One region of the Pseudosulfitobacter sp. DSM 107133 genome, then DNA from elsewhere that is predicted to be linked to it. Evidence: riboswitches for the same ligand, from Rfam matches in the RefSeq annotation. Region 1 holds a riboswitch; the other holds the start of a gene.
What was found. A riboswitch is a leader RNA that binds a small molecule or an ion and turns the genes downstream of it on or off. The one in region 1 is predicted to bind cobalamin.
Positions count from the first base shown of each region.

Region 2: it holds a riboswitch for cobalamin, as region 1 does, so the genes downstream of both, DSM107133_RS17070 (DUF1636 domain-containing protein) here and DSM107133_RS12400 (TonB-dependent receptor) in region 1, are expected to answer to the same signal.

Region 1 is NZ_CP085154.1:2,528,753-2,532,170, reverse strand. Features, by position in the region: gene DSM107133_RS12400 (TonB-dependent receptor) at 1-1,068, opposite strand, end outside; cobalamin riboswitch at 1,202-1,407, opposite strand; gene DSM107133_RS12395 (DUF2312 domain-containing protein) at 1,544-1,807, shown strand; cobalamin riboswitch at 1,922-2,101, shown strand; gene bluB (5,6-dimethylbenzimidazole synthase) at 2,151-2,831, shown strand; partial or broken gene DSM107133_RS12385 (IS5 family transposase) at 2,842-3,418, opposite strand, start outside.
Region 2 is NZ_CP085154.1:3,427,410-3,430,827, forward strand. Features, by position in the region: gene DSM107133_RS17060 (M81 family metallopeptidase) at 1-686, opposite strand, end outside; gene DSM107133_RS17065 (IclR family transcriptional regulator) at 818-1,627, shown strand; cobalamin riboswitch at 1,739-1,956, shown strand; gene DSM107133_RS17070 (DUF1636 domain-containing protein) at 2,051-2,431, shown strand; gene cobW (cobalamin biosynthesis protein CobW) at 2,428-3,418, shown strand, end outside.

The DNA.
Region 1 (3,418 bases):
GACCGACGCGATTTCATAGGTGCCGCTGATGGCATCGACCGCAAATTCCTCTTGCGAATAGCTGGCGCCAAAGGCCAGATCGACCGCGCCGGCCTGTGTCACAGCTTTGTAGGATGCTTCGGTGCGCTGACCGTGGAAATCACGGTTAAAGCCGATTGGGTATTCGCGTTTGGTGTCGGTATAGGTCAGCGAAATCGTGTGATCGACCGCAGCGCCTTCAATTTCGGCATAGACCCGTGTGCCCAGTCGTTTGGTCAGTTCCTGATCTGCGGTATCAGCCAGAACATAGGCAGGCGCGGGAAATCCGTCCTGGTCTGTTTCGCTGTCGATATAGTTCAATGCAAAACCCAGCGTGACCAGATCAGTGGCATCATAAGACCCCGTCAGGATCAGCGTTGTGCCTTTGAATCCATCGGCTTCGGGGTTGACGCGGTCGTTTTCCTCAAAAGCGGAAAACCCCTTGGTGCGCGCATGGCTCAGCGTCAGGGCCAGTTCGCCCCGCTCGGCCTTGGTGGTGACGCCAAAGGTGGCGGCATAGGTGTCAAAGCTGCCTGCCTCGACGCTATAGCTCAGATGGGTGCCCATTTCGGTGGCGCGTAGGGTGGTGATGTTGACCACGCCACCAATCGCTTCCGATCCGTAGATCGCCGATTGCGAGCCTTTCAACACTTCGATGCGCCCGACGCCAGCAGTGGTCAGCGCGCCAAAATTGTATTGGGTCTGGACGCTGGAAGGGTCGGTCACGTCGATGCCGTCGATATAGACCGGCACATATTTGCCGGACAGTCCGCGCACGCGCAGCACGGACGATGTGCCCAGACCGCCATTGCCCGAAAGCGAAACGCCCGGCAGCGTGTCCAGCGTTTCGGATACGCGCACGCTGCTGCTTTTTTCGATCTCATCCTGTTCGACCACCTCGACCACAGTGCCGGTGCGCTTGGTCTCAACAGGTGTCTGGCTGGCCGATACCGTGATCGTGCCCAGGTCAAAGGCATCGTCCTGCGCCAAGGCCACGCGGGGCAGGGTGGCCAGTGCTGCTACAGATGCCGAAGCAAGTAGATGTTTCATAAAATTGTCCCCTTACGGACGGGTCGGTTGGGTCCGACCCTTTGGTCGTCGATATGGGAAAGACAAAACGCCCTCCGCCGGTGAAATGCCACCAAAGCGGTCAGGCCGCCGACACACACGCTCCCCGCGTCCGTATCCGGGTGATCCCTTTGGCAGGTCTCCTGACTTGCGGGTCGATGCGGGGCCGTGCCTTCCCGAGGTTCGATGACCCAGTGGCATATGACGGCCGCGCTCACCGCTAACAGTTGCGGGGGCAGTCACGGATTTGGGGAAATTGCCCCGCACCGCGTTCCCTTAAACGACGAGTCACCCCGTCGAACCAAAGTATGCGTGGCTTATCGCCTGTGCCGTCACCGATCAAGTCGCGAATGCGACCCGCCATTGGGGCCAAGCGTCAAAGTGGTCTTGCAGGCAACAGGGGGGGGCGGTATCGGTTGGGTCTTGCCCGAGCAGCACCGATTGAAGGACGCACCCCATGACCGACACCGCCACCAACCTTGAAAGCTATCGTGTAACCGCCGACGAACTGCGCCAGTTCATCGAACGTATCGAACGTCTGGATGCCGAGAAAAAAGACATCGCCGAGCAGCAAAAAGAGGTGATGGCCGAAGCCAAGGGGCGCGGCTATGACACCAAGGTGATCCGCAAGGTGATCGCGCTGCGCAAACGCGAGCCCGACGACATCGCCGAAGAAGAGGCGGTTCTGGAAATGTACAAAGAAGCGCTTGGCATGAGCTGACGCAGAGGCGGGGCGCGCGCTGGTGCCCCGCCGACTTCGAGGGCGGCTGTTCATCCACCGTTTCCCGCACGGGCCCGATCCCCCCTTTCGCCCTTGTCCCCCATTTGCCTTGCGTGCATCCTGGCTCCGTCTGGTGCCCGCTCGTCGGGAGAATCGGGAATCCGGTGAAACTCCGGGACGTGCCCAACGCTGTAACGGTGATGGCCACGCGCAGATGCCACTGGAGCGATCCGGGAAGGCGCGCGGGCCAGGTGACCCCAAGTCAGAAGACCGGCCAGACAGCACAGCGTGCCCCGCGTGGACGGCAGGGGCGCCGCATAAACGTGTTGTTGGGGATCAAACAATGACGAAATCAACCGCTCTGGCGCAGGCTGCGGCCTTTTCCACTGCCGAACGCGATGCCGTTTACAAGGCCATCTATACCCGCCGCGACGTGCGCGACCAGTTCCTGTCCGATCCGGTGGCCGATGACCTGCTGCGCAGGCTGCTGGACGCGGCCCATCACGCCCCTTCTGTCGGATTCATGCAGCCGTGGAATTTCATCGTGATCCGCGAACAGGACGCCCGCGAACAGGTCTGGCGCGCCTTTCAGCAGGCCAATGACGAGGCCGCCGAAATGTTCGAGGGTGCGCGCCGGTCGACCTACCGGTCCCTCAAGCTGGAGGGCATCCGCAAGGCACCGGTCAACATCTGCGTGACCTGCGACCGCACGCGCGGTGGCGAAGTGGTGCTGGGGCGTACGCATAACCCCAGCATGGACCTCTACAGTACCGTCTGTGCGATCCAGAACCTTTGGCTTGCCGCCCGCGCCGAAGGGATCGGCATGGGCTGGGTCAGCATCTTTCGGGATGCGGACCTGAGGCGTATTCTGGAAATCCCGGACCGGATCGAGATTGTCGGTTATCTGTGTCTCGGCCATGTCGACCAGTTGTATGAAAACCCCGAGCTTGAAGTCAAAGGCTGGAACCGCCGCATGGACCTGGACGCGCTGATCTTTGACGGCAAATGGCAGGGCGATCCCTAGGGGCCAGGCCCTAGGTCACCGACTCATAAGTTCGCAACCAGATCCTGATTGACGCGAGTTGTATGGATGCGAGGAAATTATCATCGCGTTTGTCATATCTTGTTGCTACCGCGCGGAAGTTTTTGAGTTTGTTGAAGAAACGCTCCACTGCGTTGCGTGCTTTGTAACGCTCGCGATCATGCGCGATGACAGGATTGCGTTGCGGCATCGAAGGGATCACGGCTTGCGCCTTCTGTTTGGCGATCAAATCACGGATCGCGTTGCTGTCATAGGCGCGATCCGCCAGCACGCTGCAGCCTTCTTTCAGTCGATCCAGCATCTGCTCTGCCGCGTGTCCATCATAGGCCTGCCCAGCCGTCAGCATGAGCCGGATCGGGCGGCCAAGCGCGTCCACCAAAGCGTGGATTTTCGTTGTCAGCCCGCCCCTTGAGCGACCCAGGCAATCGGATCGCCCCCTTTTTTAGGGCCATTTGCGCCCTGTTGGTGTACCCGGATGGAGGAGCTGTCAATCATTTGCACCTCACCCTCATATGCCTCTGATATTGCTTCAAGAATACGCGCCCAGTGGCCCGCACGCCGCCAGCGGT
Region 2 (3,418 bases), 900 kb from region 1:
ACGCCATCCACCTCGACCGCGTCCAGCCCCGCATACAGCCCGCGCGCAGGGTGCATATCGGTGGTCTGAAACGGGATCGGCACCAGATAGGACATGTGCCGGAACGCCTTGGCCGGACGCACGCCCGTGCGCATCAACCTGTCCAGCAAACCCGCGGCCGTCGCCCCCGTGGCGGCCATATCCACATGCGGATAGGTGCGAAAACCCACCAGAACATCGACCGCATCCACACTGGCCTGTGAGATATTGCCATGCAGGTCCAGCGCAACGGCAATCGGCACATCCGGCCCCACGACCGCCCGGACGCGGCGCAGAATTTCACCTTCGCCGTCATCATGGTGTTCAGCGACCATCGCGCCGTGAAGATCAAGAAACACGCCGTCCAGCGGCCCCGCCGCCCCTATGCCCTGCACGATCTCTGCAAGGATCTGTTCAAACGCATCCTGCGTCACATGCGCGGACGGAATGGCACCCGCCCAAAGCACCGGAACCACGTCCCAACCCAGCGCTGCCGCCGTCGAGAACGCGCCGGAAATGCCAAGGTTCACCCCATGAACGGCCCCGGCCATATCCGCCCCGCGCACCAACGGGACATAGCCCCCGCCCTCCAGAAACGCGGTCATATCCGCCGGGTCGGGTGCGAAGGTATTCGTTTCGTGAAGAAAGCCAGCCAAGGCAACTTTCATGGAAACTCCATTGTTTTGCGAAACCGGCGCCTGAAGGGGAAGGGTTTTCGCGGTGTATTGCAGAACGATACATATATATCGTACCACAACCATAAGAGCGATTCTCCACGCACGTCAACAAGAGGTATTTGATGCCCGGCATTCTCAGATCGGATTCACCCAAAGCGACCAATTTTCATGCAGACGAAGACCGGCTGTTTGTCCGCTCTGCGGCGCGCGCCATGCAGGTGCTGGGCGCATTTCACCGCGCCGACGGTCCCCTTAGCTTGTCGCACATCGCCCAGCGCGCCGGCATCGACCGGTCGGCGGCGCAACGTCTGGTGCATACGCTGGTCAAATTGGGCTATATCCGGCGCAGCGCCGATGATCGGGGCTATTTGCCCGGGTTGCGCCTGCTGGACCACACGCTGGATGTACTGCGCATGGACCCCGTTGTGCAAAAGGCCACGCCGGTGCTGCTGGAACTGCGCAAAACCATTCCCGAACGTGTCGATCTAAGCCTGTTTGACGAAACCCGCCTGATCTATGCCCTGCGGATACAAAGCAAGCGCGAGACCTTTTTCGCCACCCTGGTCGGGCACAGCATTCCGACATTTTGCACCGCCGGCGGGCGCGCTGTATTGTCGGCGCTGCCCGACGACGCGGCACGCGACATTATCCTGCGCACACCATTGCAGCCCTACACGTCGAAAACCCGGACCGAACCGGATGAAATCATCGACAGTATCAGCACGGCCCGCCGCAATGGTTACGCGATGGTCACCGAGGAATATGTGCTGGGCGAGGTTGCGATCGGGGTCGCCATTACCGGGCGTGATGGCAGGCCGCTTGGCGCGATCCATGTTGCCGCATCGCTGGCGGAATGGACACCCGAGGAATTTGTGCGCCAATCCGCACCCGTCGCAATCGAGGCCGCCCGCGCCATTGTGGGCAGCTTGTAGTACACTCAAGGGTTGAGAATACTGTCGTTTTATTTCAGCGGTTTAGTAAGAATTTTGGAAACTATGGCGCGACACCTGCATTCCCTTGCTTGACAGCCACAGGTAAATCACGAATGCATGGCGCACGTTGGTTCCTGTTTTTACAGGCGAAGAGGGAATGCGATACGCCCACGGCCCGAAAGGGGCGCAGGCAAAGCGCTGCCGCCCCCGCGACCGTGACCGGATAGATCTGCTGACCACTGGCCTGATAGCTGGGAAGGTGGTGGATCGCTGGGCCAAGCGCCCAAAATCCGCAAGCCGGGAGACCTGCCAGCGTAGTTTGTAACGGGCGAACGGGGTGTTTCGCGACCGGCGATGGACGCTGTTCGCATGTCGTTCCCTGCTGGCCTTCCCCTGTTTCGCCATTGAAATACGAGGGAAGACATGACGCGCGCAAAAGACCCGGTTACCGTCACCATATGCACGACCTGCAAGGCAGGACAGATCGACACCGGTGAAGGGCTGCGCCCCGGCCAGCGTCTGTTCGATGCATTGTCTGACACGCTGCCCGACGGCGTGCGCCTGCGGGGTGCCGAATGTCTTTCGGCCTGTTCGCGCGGCTGTTCGCTGATCCTGTCAGGTGGCGCCGACCGCTGGACCTATGTCTACGGCGATCTTGACCCCGACACCCACCTTCCGGACATCCGCGACGGGATCGTGGCCTATGCCGCCACCGCCGACGGCATCGTGCCCTGGCGCGAACGCCCGCAGGTGTTCCGCAAACAATCCATTGCCCGCATTCCCCCACAGGAGCAGCCGCTATGAGCGACCTTACCAAAATCCCCGTCACCATTGTCACCGGCTTTCTGGGCGCGGGCAAAACCACACTGATCCGCCACCTGATGCAGAACCACGGCGGCAAACGTCTGGCGGTGCTGGTCAACGAATTTGGCACGGCGGGTGTGGATGGCGACATTCTGAAAACCTGCGCTGACGAGAATTGCCCCGCTGAAAACATTGTCGAGCTGGCCAACGGCTGCATCTGCTGCACGGTTGCCGACGACTTTATTCCCACCATCGAGGCGCTGATGGCCCTGCCCCGGACGCCCGATCACATCCTGATCGAAACCTCGGGGCTGGCATTGCCGAAACCGCTGTTGAAAGCCTTTGAATGGCCCGCAATCCGGTCGCGGATCACTGTGGACGGCGTGATTGCGCTGGCCGACGCCGAGGCTGTCGCCAAGGGACAGTTCGCCCCCGATCTGGATGCGGTACAGGCCCAACGCGAGGCCGACCAAAGCCTGGACCACGAGACGCCGTTGTCCGAAGTCTTTGAGGACCAGATCGCCTGCGCCGACATCGTGCTGCTGTCCAAGGCCGATCTGGCCGGCCCCGAAGGCGTCGCCGCCGCCCGCAGGGTGATCGAGGCGGAATCGCCGCGCAAGCTGCCCATTCTGGCGATGACTGACGGTGTGATCGACCCGCGCGTTGTGCTGGGTCTGGGGGCCGCTGCCGAAAACGATCTGGACGCTCGCCCCAGCCATCATGATGGCCATGACGACCACGAACATGACGATTTCGAAAGCATCGTGATCGACATGGGCGAAGTTGCGGATGTGGCAGCGCTGGAAGCGGCGATACTGCGCCTGGCACGCGAACATAACATCCTGCGGATCAAAGGGTATGTGGCCGTCGCGGGCAAGCCCATGCGGCTTTTGGTGCAGGCTGTCTGCGAACGCTTGCGCAGCCAGTTCGACCGTCCGTGGGGTGATGCGCCGCGCCGCAGTCAACTGGTGGTGATTGCCGAGCACG